Linked DNA regions of Bradyrhizobium diazoefficiens. The protein of the gene in region 1 interacts with the protein of each later gene in a pairwise test. Links are inferred from orthologs where the notes say so. Each region holds a gene or a part of one and is shown in the gene's direction. Other genes may lie near its edges.

What was found.
Region 2: the proteins of rho (region 1) and hfq interact in binary tests that used the Escherichia coli proteins (3 or more experiments, as listed by UniProt). The link is inferred for Bradyrhizobium diazoefficiens from one-to-one orthologs.
Region 3: the proteins of rho (region 1) and nusG interact in binary tests that used the Escherichia coli proteins (3 or more experiments, as listed by UniProt). The link is inferred for Bradyrhizobium diazoefficiens from one-to-one orthologs.

Annotation. Positions count from the first base shown.
Region 1 is NZ_CP067100.1:306,157-310,058, forward strand. Bases 705-3,528 are described here. They hold rho (transcription termination factor Rho), read left to right. Parts: upstream 705-1,395; coding sequence 1,396-2,661; downstream 2,662-3,528. Other genes in these bases: hemJ (protoporphyrinogen oxidase HemJ), read left to right, coding at 713-1,147; mnmE (tRNA uridine-5-carboxymethylaminomethyl(34) synthesis GTPase MnmE), read left to right, coding at 2,975-3,528. In the rest of the region: JJB99_RS01405 (pyruvate, water dikinase regulatory protein), read right to left, coding at 1-252; more of mnmE, read left to right, coding at 3,529-3,902. UniProt on the Escherichia coli protein: Facilitates transcription termination by a mechanism that involves Rho binding to the nascent RNA, activation of Rho's RNA-dependent ATPase activity, and release of the mRNA from the DNA template.
Region 2 is NZ_CP067100.1:4,167,431-4,171,492, reverse strand. What follows is about bases 792-3,775. They hold hfq (RNA chaperone Hfq), read left to right. Parts: upstream 792-2,151; coding sequence 2,152-2,400; downstream 2,401-3,775. Other genes in these bases: hflX (GTPase HflX), read left to right, coding at 2,412-3,775; JJB99_RS19785 (sigma-54-dependent transcriptional regulator), read left to right, coding at 792-1,814. In the rest of the region: JJB99_RS19790 (sensor histidine kinase), read left to right, coding at 1-425; more of JJB99_RS19785, read left to right, coding at 444-791; more of hflX, read left to right, coding at 3,776-3,794; mazG (nucleoside triphosphate pyrophosphohydrolase), read right to left, coding at 3,944-4,062. UniProt on the Escherichia coli protein: RNA chaperone that binds small regulatory RNA (sRNAs) and mRNAs to facilitate mRNA translational regulation in response to envelope stress, environmental stress and changes in metabolite concentrations.
Region 3 is NZ_CP067100.1:3,400,642-3,404,539, forward strand. Bases 673-3,492 are described here. They hold nusG (transcription termination/antitermination protein NusG), read left to right. Parts: upstream 673-1,712; coding sequence 1,713-2,273; downstream 2,274-3,492. Other genes in these bases: JJB99_RS16125 (serine hydrolase domain-containing protein), read right to left, coding at 673-1,003; secE (preprotein translocase subunit SecE), read left to right, coding at 1,522-1,713; rplK (50S ribosomal protein L11), read left to right, coding at 2,404-2,832; rplA (50S ribosomal protein L1), read left to right, coding at 2,839-3,492. In the rest of the region: more of JJB99_RS16125, read right to left, coding at 1-672; more of rplA, read left to right, coding at 3,493-3,531. UniProt on the Escherichia coli protein: Part of the processive rRNA transcription and antitermination complex (rrnTAC). The complex forms an RNA-chaperone ring around the RNA exit tunnel of RNA polymerase (RNAP).

The DNA of each region.
Region 1 (3,902 bases):
CGCCTTGCACTTGTCCTCGAGCCTGGAGACCAGATCCTTCTCCAGCAAAGTGAACAGCACGATGCCCGGCGCTTCCTCGATCTCGTCGAGCACGCGATCGAGCTGCTTCTGGCTGCGCACCAACGGATAGACATGCTCGACCGGGGTCACATTGGCGTACTGCGCGGCAACGGCGCGCGCGACGGTGATCAGCGTCTCGCCGGTGGAGTCGGACACGAGGTGCAGATGGAAATAATTGTTCGAGGTCGGCACAAAAACTCTTTGTATGAGGACGGTGTGGTTTGTGGATTTCTGTGGACCTTAACCCCTCGGAAAGGGATGTGCGACACCAGGGACGGGACAAGTGCCGATTTTCTTCACACCAGTGCCCATCAGAACAAGTCCGGCGCCGTGCCGAGGGGCAAACGGGATTGCGCGGACAACCGCCTTGATAAGCTGCCGATAGAAACCTGCAAGCCCTTGAAGCTGACGGACTTATCGCAGCCGGCATGGGCTGGCGGGGATATGTTGAAGGATGTGAACAAGCGCGCGTGAAGTGGCGGACTGCATTGCATGAGTCCAATCCACGGTCACTCAGACTCAAACCTTTAAGAATCTAAGATTCTAGATTTGAGGAAGGCGCACCGGACGGATATGTGTGCAGGGTGAGACCTTAACGGGTTCTTACTATCCCCAGCGTTCCCAAAGCTGGGCAGACATCCGGGCGCAGAACATGTTCGAAGACGTCTATCTCTGGATCAAGGCGCTGCACGTGATCGCTGTCATCGCCTGGATGGCGGGCATGCTCTATTTGCCGAGGCTGTTCGTCTATCACTGCGAGGCCGAGGTCGGCTCGAAGCAGTCGGAAACGTTCAAGGTCATGGAGCGCCGGCTGCTCAAGGCGATCATCAATCCGGCGATGGGCATGACCTGGCTCGCCGGGCTCTATCTCGCCTGGTCCGGCCATTGGTTCACCTTCGGTTGGCTGCACGTAAAACTGGCACTGGTTCTGGCGATGTCCGCGGTCCACGGCTTTTTTTCGCGCTGGGTGAAGGATTTCGCCGCCGATAAGCGCCCGCGCAGCCAGAAATTCTATCGGATTATCAATGAGGTGCCGACCGTCCTGATGATTTTGATCGTCATCATGGTGATCGTGAAGCCGTTCTAGGCGGCCGGGGCGACGTTTAGCTCAGCACTTCGTCTTGCGTAGCAGAGAGCGATTTTCTATATTGGCAATATCCCACCCAACGCAGGCGGATGTGGTTGTGTCCGAGCTTTCCAGAAGCCGGACACCGCATCAGGTTTGAAGCCTCACCGGCACTTAACCTTGCCAGACCTGCGGACCTTACCTTCTCGCGTCCGCATTTCAGAGCCTCCTCGCACCCCTCCCTAAGGTTACCCCACAGGACCACCCCAATGCGGGAAATTAAACTCCAGGACCTCAAGTCGAAGACGCCGGCCGAGCTTGTCTCGTTCGCGGAAGAGAACGGGGTCGAGAACGCCAGCACCATGCGCAAGCAGGAACTGCTGTTCGCCATCCTCAAGCAGCTTTCGCTCGCTGAGACCGATATCGTCGGCGAAGGCGTTGTCGAGGTTCTCTCCGACGGCTTCGGCTTTCTCCGCTCGCCCGACGCGAATTATCTGCCGGGCCCTGACGACATCTACGTTTCGCCCTCGCAGATCCGCCGTTTCGGCTTGCGCACCGGCGACACCATCGAAGGCCACATTCGCAGCCCGAAAGAGGGCGAGCGCTATTTCGCGCTGCTGAAGGTCAATACGCTCAATTTCGAAGACCCGGAAAAGGCCAAGCACAAGGTCAATTTCGACAACCTCACGCCGCTGTTTCCGAATCAGCGCTTCCGTATGGAAATCGACGACCCGACGCGCAAAGACTTGTCTGCACGGGTGATCGATATCGTCGCGCCGATCGGCAAGGGCCAGCGCGCACTGATCGTGGCGCCGCCGCGCACCGGTAAAACCGTGCTGATGCAGAACATCGCGCATTCGATCACGCACAATCATCCCGAATGCTATCTGATCGTGCTCTTGATCGACGAGCGTCCGGAAGAAGTCACGGACATGCAGCGCTCGGTGAAGGGCGAGGTGGTGTCCTCGACCTTCGACGAGCCGGCGGTGCGCCACGTCCAGGTCGCCGAGATGGTGATCGAGAAGGCCAAGCGCTTGGTCGAGCACGGCCGCGACGTCGTGATCCTGCTCGATTCGATCACGCGCCTGGGGCGCGCCTACAACACCGTGGTGCCGTCATCCGGCAAGGTGCTGACCGGCGGTGTCGACGCCAACGCGCTGCAGCGCCCGAAACGCTTCTTCGGTGCCGCCCGCAACATCGAGGAGGGCGGCTCGCTGACCATCATCGCGACCGCGCTGGTCGATACCGGCAGCCGCATGGACGAAGTCATCTTCGAAGAGTTCAAGGGCACCGGTAACTCGGAACTGATCCTGGACCGCAAGGTCTCGGACAAGCGCACCTTCCCGGCGATCGACATCTCCCGCTCCGGCACCCGCAAGGAGGAGCTCATCACGGATACGCAGGTGCTCAAGAAGATGTACGTGCTCCGCCGTATCCTCAACCCGATGGGGACGATGGACGCGATCGACTTCCTGCTCGACAAGCTGCGCTCGACCAAGAGCAATTCGGAGTTCTTCGACTCCATGAACACCTGAACCTGGGTGCAGCAAGAGATCAGAGGGCGCCTCCGGGCGCCCTTTTGTTTGTGCAGCTTTGCTGCGGGAAAAGTGCAGCATGGCGAGCAGCTGGACGAAATCCGGATCTGTTGGAAGCCATTGATATATTTGTGCTATCCCTGACCCCCGGCGACTGGCTGGTTCCGCACCGGGACAATGTTGCAGCAAAATGCTGCAGTCTATGTTGCGTCGCAATATGGACATTGCTGCGGGCGGGAGCGCAGCAAAAGTGGGCGCGGCATCGCAAAGAACGGGCCATTTGCCTTTTTCCGGTGAGCCGGACAAATAGGCCATGCATTCGCGAGACCAAACCATCTTTGCGCTGTCGTCCGGCCGTCCGCCGAGCGCGATTGCCGTGGTGCGGGTCTCGGGTCCGCAGGCCGGCTTGGCGCTGACCACGCTCGCGGGCAAGCTGCCGGCGCCAAGGCAGGCCGGCCGGCGGTTGCTCTGTGACGGCGCAGGACAGCCGATCGACGATGCAGTGGTGCTCTGGTTTCCGGGGCCGGGCAGCGCGACCGGGGAGGATATCGCCGAATTTCACATCCATGGCGGCCGTGCGGTGCTGTCGGCACTTCTTGCCGCTATTTCGTCAATTCCGAATACGCGGGCAGCCGAGCCCGGCGAGTTCACGCGGCGAGCTCTAGAGAACGGCAAGCTCGACCTCACCGAAGCCGAAGGCCTCGACGACCTCATCCATGCCGACACGGACCGCCAGCGCCGCCAGGCGCTCCGCCAGCTACAGGGCCTGCTCGGCGACCGCGCCCGAGACTGGCGCGAACGCATCATCGAGGCCTCGGCGCTGATCGAGGCCGGCATCGATTTTTCCGATGAAGGCGATGTGCCCGCGGAATTGAGGGCGCCGGCAGTGAAAGCGATCAAGGCCCTGCACGATGAAATTGCAAAGGTCGTTGCTGCACAGGGACATTCTGAACGCCTGCGTGAGGGCTTGGTGGTTGCAATCGCAGGCGAGCCGAATGTCGGCAAGTCCACGCTGATCAATCAGCTCGCACGCCGCGAGGTCGCGATCGTATCGCCGCATGCCGGCACCACGCGCGACGTGATCGAGGTGCAGCTCGATCTGGACGGCTATCCGGTCACGGTCATCGACACCGCCGGCATCCGCGAGACCAACGATCCCGTCGAGCAGGAGGGTGTGCGCCGGGCGCGGGCGCGAGCCGAGGACGCCGATCTCGTGCTGTGGCTGGTCGAGGCTGAGCAGG
Region 2 (4,062 bases), 3.9 Mb from region 1 along the record:
GCCGCATCGACGTCGTGGTCTCACGCGAGGGCGCGGACGTGCTGATCGACGTCATCGACAACGGCATCGGCCTGCCCAAGGTCGCGCGCTCGCGGCTGCTCGAACCCTACGTGACCACGCGCGCCAAGGGCACCGGCCTTGGCCTTGCCATCGTCGGCCGCGTGCTGGAGGACCATGGCGGGCGCATCGAACTGAAGGACGCCTCGGACTTCCGCGAGGGCCAGCGCGGCGCCTGGATGCGCTTGCGCTTTGCGATCTCAGGCGGGCCTGCGAAGTCCGAAGCGGCCGCGCCGCCGGCCAAGGACGCGGCCAGCGTCCCTGTCAAGGACCAGGCGCAAGAAACAAATGAGCCGTCGGCCGAAACCAAAGAGCCGGCTGAAAAGACCAATGATTCAACGAAAATCGAAGCCTCAACAGGCAACTGACAAGAACAGGCGCGACCCATGGCAAGTGAAATTCTGATTGTCGATGATGAGGCCGATATTCGGGATCTCGTTGCGGGCATTCTCGAGGACGAGGGTTTCGTCACGCGGACCGCACGCGACAGCGATACGGCTTTGGCCGAAATCGCCAATCGCAGGCCGCACCTCGTATTCCTCGACATCTGGCTCCAGGGCTCCAAGCTCGACGGCCTGCAGCTCTTGGAGCAGGTCAAGAAAGACAATGCCGATCTGCCGGTCGTGATGATCTCCGGCCACGGCAACATCGAGACCGCGGTCGCCGCGATCAAGCGCGGCGCCTACGACTTCATCGAGAAGCCGTTCAAGGCGGACCGGCTGATCCTGGTCGCAACCCGTGCACTGGAGAATTCGCGGCTCAAGCGCGAGGTCAAGGAGCTGAAGCAACTCGCGCCGAGCGCCAGCCAGCTCGTCGGCCGCTCGCCCAGCATGAACCAGCTGCGCCAGACCATCGAGCGCGCCGCGAAGGCCAACAGCCGTATCCTGATCGTCGGCCCCGCCGGCGCCGGCAAGGAGCTGACAGCGCGCACGCTGCATACGGCTTCGGGCCGCGCCGACGGTCCGTTCGTCGTCATCAACGCTGCCGCGATCACGCCCGACCGCATGGAGCACGAGCTGTTCGGCGTCGAGCAGTCCAACGGCGAGCAGCCGCGCAAGCCCGGCGCGCTCGAAGAGGCGCATGGCGGCACGCTGTTCATCGACGAGATCGCGGACATGCCGCGCGAGACCCAGAACAAGATCCTGCGCGTGCTGGTCGAGCAGTCGTTCCAGCGCGTCGGCGGCACCGCCAAGGTGCAGGTCGACGTGCGCATCATCTCCTCCACCGCGCGCAATCTCGAAGAGGAGATCGCTGCCGGCCATTTCCGCGAGGACCTCTATCACCGGCTTTCGGTGGTGCCGATCCGCGTGCCCGCGCTGTCGGAGCGGCGCGAGGACATTCCCGAATTGATCGACTATTTCATGGAGCAGATCTCGGCCGGCAGCGGTCTGCCCAAGCGGCAGATCGGGCAGGATGCGATGGCGGTGCTGCAATCGCATGTCTGGCCGGGCAATGTGCGCCAGCTCCGCAACAACGTCGAGCGGGTCATGATTCTGGCCGCCGGCGGCCCCGAGGTGATCATCACCGCGGACATGCTGCCGCAGGACGTCGGCTCGATGGTGCCGGCCATGCCGACCAGCAACAATGGCGAGCACATCATGGGCCTGCCGCTGCGCGAGGCGCGCGAAGTGTTCGAGCGCGACTATTTGATCGCACAGATCAGCCGTTTTTCAGGAAATATTTCTCGCACAGCCGAGTTCGTCGGCATGGAACGGTCGGCCTTGCACAGGAAGTTGAAGGCGCTCGGCGTCGGCTGACGAGGCCGGATACCGGTCGGCATACAGAGGGCGCGCGCCGAAACAGGAATCCGGAGCCCCGTTCAGTTTGGGGCGGAAATAGCTCCGGTGCCGCGACGTTGCGGCAACACCTACGGAATTGGCGAGGAAAAACATCTATTTCCGTAGTTTTTCGGAGAAAACGGACGTGGTCTGCCGCCTGAAGCGGCTTGCCTAATAAGCCGTCCTGCCCTCTAATCGAACCGCTGTTCCTCCGAGGGGGATCTCATGAGGAGCGGCAACCGGAAGAGGCCCCACCATGTTCAGAAGAGGGTCGCAACCGGCGCAATAAAAAGAAACTCAAAGCGAGAAAAAAACAATGGCGGCAGACCGCGCACAAAACCTACAGGACACCTTCCTTAATCACGTTCGCAAAACCAAGACGCCACTGACGATCTTTCTGGTCAACGGAGTGAAGCTCCAGGGCATCGTGACCTGGTTCGACAATTTCTGCTTACTACTTCGGCGCGACGGTCACTCGCAGCTTGTCTACAAGCATGCGATCTCGACCATCATGCCGGGCGCTCCGATCCAGCTGTTCGAAGGCGGCGAGGATCAGCCGGCTTGAGAGTGATCTGATTGGAACCCCGGAATTTTGACGGGGATGCCGACCGTCCGCGGTCGGCAGGGGCTCAGCAGACGGGGCGGGTGCTTGTCATCGGCCCCTACTTGCGGGTGCGTGCGGGAAGTGCCGACGCGCAGTCGGAGAGCCATGTCCAGCGCGACGCCGAGGCCCGGCTCGACGAGGCCGCAGGCCTTGCGCGCGCGATCGACCTCGTCATCGCCGATGCCATCATCGCACCGATCAGCCAGATCCGCCCCGCGACTTATATCGGTAAGGGCAAGGTCGAGGAGATTGCAGCGCTCGCCAAGAGCCTCGACGTCGAGCTCGTGGTGATGGATTGCGCGCTGGCGCCGATCCAGCAGCGCAATCTCGAGAAGGAATTGCATGCCAAAGTGCTCGATCGCACCGGGCTCATTCTGGAAATCTTCGGCCGCCGCGCCAAGACTAGGGAAGGCTCGCTGCAGGTCGAGCTTGCGCATCTCAACTACCAGCGCTCGCGCCTGGTGCGATCCTGGACCCATCTCGAACGCCAGCGCGGCGGGTTCGGCTTCATGGGCGGTCCCGGCGAGACGCAGATCGAAGCCGACCGCCGCCTGATCCAGGAGCGCATCTCCAAGCTCGAGGGCGAGCTGAAGAAGGTGCAGGCGACGCGGCGGCTGCATCGCGCCGGCCGCCAGCGCGTGCCGTATCGCGTCGTCGCGCTGGTCGGCTACACCAATGCCGGCAAGTCGACGCTGTTCAACCGCCTGACGCGGGCCGACGTGCAGGCCGCCGACATGCTGTTCGCCACGCTCGATCCGACCTTGCGCGCGCTCACCCTGCCGCATGGCGGCAAGGCCATGCTGTCCGACACCGTCGGCTTCATCTCCAATCTGCCGACCCAGCTCGTCGCCGCCTTCCGCGCCACGCTGGAGGAGGTGCTGGAGGCCGACGTGATCCTGCATGTCCGCGATATCTCGCATGAGGACGCCGAGGCGCAGCAGAGCGACGTCGACGCGGTGCTGCGCCAGCTCGGCATCAACCCGGACGACAGCGGCCGCATCATCGAGGTCTGGAACAAGATCGACCGTTACGATGCCGAGCAGCGTGAAGAGCTTTTGAACATTGCCGCGCGCAGGCCCGAGGATCATCCGGCGATGCTGGTCTCCGCCGTCTCAGGCGAGGGGATCGACGCACTGCTCAGCGCGATCGAGGAACGGCTTGCCGCCAAACGCACCACGCTCGATCTCTCCATCGATGCCGCCGACGGTGCCGGCATCAGCTGGCTGCACCGCAATTCCGAGGTGCTGACCAAGGAGCTGCACGACGGCCGCTTCGACATGACCGTGCGGGTGGACGAGACCAAGCGGGATATCGTGGTGTCGAGGTTCGACGCCGTGCCGCGTCACGCCACATGATAGGTGTCGTCCCGGCGAACGCCGGGACCCATGCCGCGTGATCTATATTGCCAGGGTAGTCGTCGTAACGACGCGCACCTGACTTCGAGCCTTCGCCAAATTGCTGCCTGTGGTTATGGGTCCCTGCGTTCGCAGGGACGACAGCGAAGCTAGCGGCGCACTTCCTGGCGTTCTTCCGGCATTGGCTTCGTCTCGGCTTTCGCCGCATTCCACAGCGCATCCATCTCCGCCAGTGACGCCTGCTCCAGCGTGCGTCCCTGCGCTTTCA
Region 3 (3,898 bases), 3.1 Mb from region 1 along the record:
GCGACAGCAGCGTGCCGTTGGTCACGACATCAGGCCCGAGATGATCGGACGCCATCAGTTCCAGCGTCTTGCGGCCGATGATCCTGTTGCCGTCGAGCGTGCCGCCGTTGCGCAGCATCAGAACGAAGCGGGCATAGTCCATCGTGGTCGAGACCAGCCCGCCGCCGCCGGACTCCATCACCGGTTGCTCGAGCATGTTGAACAGCGCGACCTTGTCGCCGGTCCAGGGATCGGCCGCGAACGGCTCGGCGAGGCGGCCGGCGTTGGCTTCGCTCGTCGAGAAGCCGGTCTCAGCCATCTGAAGCGGCGCGAGGATGCGCTCCGCGAGGTACGCGCCGAGCGACTTGCCGCTGATGATTTCGATGATGCGGCCGAGGATGTCGGTGGAGCGGCTGTAGTTGAACTCGTCGCCGGGATGGCAGACGAGGGGGAAGCTCGCCACCAGCGCGGCATGCTCGGCATTGCTGATCTTGCGGCTGCGGACGCGAGACTCCTGGTAGAGCTTGTGCACGGGGCCGTCGCCTTGGTGCTCATAGGTGAGGCCCGAGGTGTGGCGGAGCAGGTCCTGCACCGTCATCGGCCGCCTGGCCGGAACCAGCTCCAGCTTGCCGCCGCTAACCACGCCCACCTTCTGGTCGGCGAATTCCGGGATGAACTTGGCGACGGGGTCGCCGAGTAGCAGATGGCCGTCCTCGACCAGCATCATGATGCCGACCGAGACGATGGGCTTGGTCATCGAGAAGATCCGGAAGATCGAATCAAGCGCCATCGGCGTCGAGCTCGCCGGGCTCTGCTTGCCGAGCGCCTCGAACCAGCCGACTTGGCCGCCCCTCGCCACCAGCACGGTCACGCCGGGCACGGTTCCCTTGTCGATCTCGCGTTTGAACGCGTCCGACATCGCCTCGAGGCGGAGCCGCGACAGGCCGAGTGCTTCGGTCTTCGCCTCGGGCAATGGCGGGGTTTTCGGCGCGGTTGTGGAAGATAGGGCGGCTGTCGCGGTCATGGGCGCTCCCGGTGGCTTTTTGTTGTCGGAAACGAACTGTGACCCAGAACGCGCGGCACAAACAAGCGAAGCCAGCGCGCTTCACCCTTGCAATCCGGCCGTCCCCTGTGCTTGAAAGCGCCCCTGATCCGCGTGGCGACGCGAGGGTCCACAGGAGTGTAGCTCAATTGGTAGAGCACCGGTCTCCAAAACCGGGGGTCGCAGGTTCGAGCCCTGCCACTCCTGCCAGTTAGCTGCCGGCTAACCCCTTGATCCCAAACTGTTCGACGGTGCCCGTCCAGAAGCCAAGGCCGACTGGCCGCACCCGTCCATCCTTGACCTTTGACCCCATCCGCAGTATCTACCCGACACTCGCTGCCGGCCCGCTGAGATGCGGATATCCGGCGCGGCTTTGAAATCCCCGAACAATCGAGCCCGATTTCCGGCTCATCCTTCGAGACAGAGGGCTGGGCCAACGGCGGCTGTTCGGAATCCCTGAAATTCAGTTGCGTCTGTCGACGGACGTTGGACATCAAGCGATGGCAGTCAGCCCGTTCAAGTTCTTGCAGGAAGTGCGCTCGGAGACCGCCAAGGTCACCTGGCCGACCCGTCGTGAGACCACGATCACCACCATCATGGTGTTCGTCATGGTCGCTGTGGCCTCGGTCTTCTTCTTCGCCGCCGACCAGATCATCCGCTACCTCATCACCTTCCTTCTGGGCATTCACTGATGGCAACAGCAGCCGCCGCAACCCAATCGTCCGACAAGCGCTGGTACATCGTCCACGCCTATTCGAACTTCGAGAAGAAGGTCGCCGAATCGATCCGCGAGCAGGCCAAGCAGCGCGGGCTCGAGGATCTGTTCGAACTGGTGCTGGTTCCGACCGAGAAGGTCACGGAAGTGCGCCGCGGCCGCAAGATCGATGCCGAGCGCAAGTTCTTCCCCGGCTACGTGCTGGTGAAGATGAAGCTGACCGACGAGGCGTTTCATCTGATCAAGAACACGCCGAAGGTCACGGGCTTCCTCGGCGCGGAAAACAAGCCGATGCCGATCTCGGAAGCCGAGGCCATGCGCATCCTGCACCAGGTGCAGGAGGGCGTAGAACGGCCGAAGGCGTCGGTGTCGTTCGAGATCGGCGAGAACGTGCGCGTGGCTGACGGCCCGTTCGCCTCGTTCTCGGGTGTGGTGGAGGAAATCGACGAGGCGCGCTCGCGCGTGAAGGTCGCGGTGTCGATCTTCGGCCGCGCGACGCCGGTGGAACTGGAATTCGGTCAGGTCGAGAAGGTCTGACCGGACGAGGCGCGAGGCTTTGGTCTCGCGCAACAAGAGGCCGTGGGAGGGAGAGGGCGGTCGCCAGCCGCATCCGACCCAGACCACGAACCTGAAACCGCCGGCCTTGCCGGCACAACAGGAGTGATACATGGCAAAGAAAGTGACCGGATACCTGAAGCTTCAGGTCCCGGCCGGTGCGGCGAATCCTTCGCCCCCGATCGGTCCCGCGCTCGGTCAGCGTGGTCTCAACATCATGGAGTTCTGCAAGGCGTTCAACGCCCAGACCCAGAAGGAAGAGAAGAACACCCCGATTCCCGTCGTGATCACGATCTACGCCGATCGTTCGTTCACGTTCGAGATGAAGACGCCTCCGATGTCCTACTTCCTCAAGCAGGCCGCAAAAATCCAGTCCGGCTCGAAAGCGCCGGGCCGTGACAAGGCCGGCAAGGTGACCAAAGCGCAGGTGCGCGAGATCGCCGAGAAGAAGATGAAGGACTTGAATTGCGACAGCATCGAATCGGCCATGAAGATGGTCGAGGGCTCGGCCCGTTCGATGGGTTTGGAAGTGGCGGGGTAATCGGTCATGGCAATCGGAAAGCGTTTGAACAAAGCCCGCGAAGGCATTGACCGTGAAAAGCTTTACCCCCTCGCGGACGCCATCAAGATGGTCAAGGAACGCGCGAAAGCGAAGTTCGACGAGACCATCGAGGTCGCGATCAATCTCGGCGTCGATCCGCGCCACGCCGACCAGATGGTCCGCGGCGTCGTGACCCTGCCGAACGGCACCGGCCGCACGCTCCGCGTCGGCGTGTTCGCCCGCGGCGCCAAGGCGGACGAGGCCAAGGCTGCCGGTGCCGACGTCGTCGGTGCCGAGGACCTGGTCGAGAAGGTGCAGAACGGCACGATCGAGTTCGACCGCTGCATCGCTACCCCCGACATGATGCCGCTGGTCGGCCGTCTCGGTAAGGTGCTGGGCCCGCGCGGCCTAATGCCGAACCCGAAGATCGGCACCGTGACCATGGACGTCACCGGTGCGGTGAAGGGTGCGAAGGGCGGCTCGGTCGAGTTCCGTGTCGAGAAGGCCGGCATCCTGCAGGCCGGCGTCGGCAAGGCCTCGTTCTCCGAGGAGAAGCTGGTCGAGAACATCAAGGCTCTGGCCGATGCTGTCTCGAAGGCGAAGCCGGCCGGCTCGAAGGGCACCTACATCCAGCGCGTTGCGGTGTCCTCGACGATGGGCCCCGGCGTGAAGGTCGAGCCGGGCACCATTCTCGGCTAAGTCTGGAAATTGCATGAGGCGAGGGGCGGAATTGGGCAACCGATTCCGCCCCTCGTCGTTTGTGGCGGCGTTGACCGGAAACAACAACAATGGCTGACAAGGTCCTGATCTATTCACGCTCCCGAAGTCGATGACGGCGCGCTTTGCCGAGCGGTTCGACCTGCTCGACACCGGTAGCAAGCCCGCGCGGGAGGTTTTCGCGGCCGAGGAGCTGAGCGACATCCGTGCGCTGCTGACGGCGGGCGGCACGCCGCTCGGCGCTGAGGCGATGGACTTCTTCCCAAAGCTCGGCGCGATCGTCTGCTACGGCACCGGCTATGACGGCGTCGACCTGAAAGCCGCCGCCGCGCGCAACATCGCGGTCGGG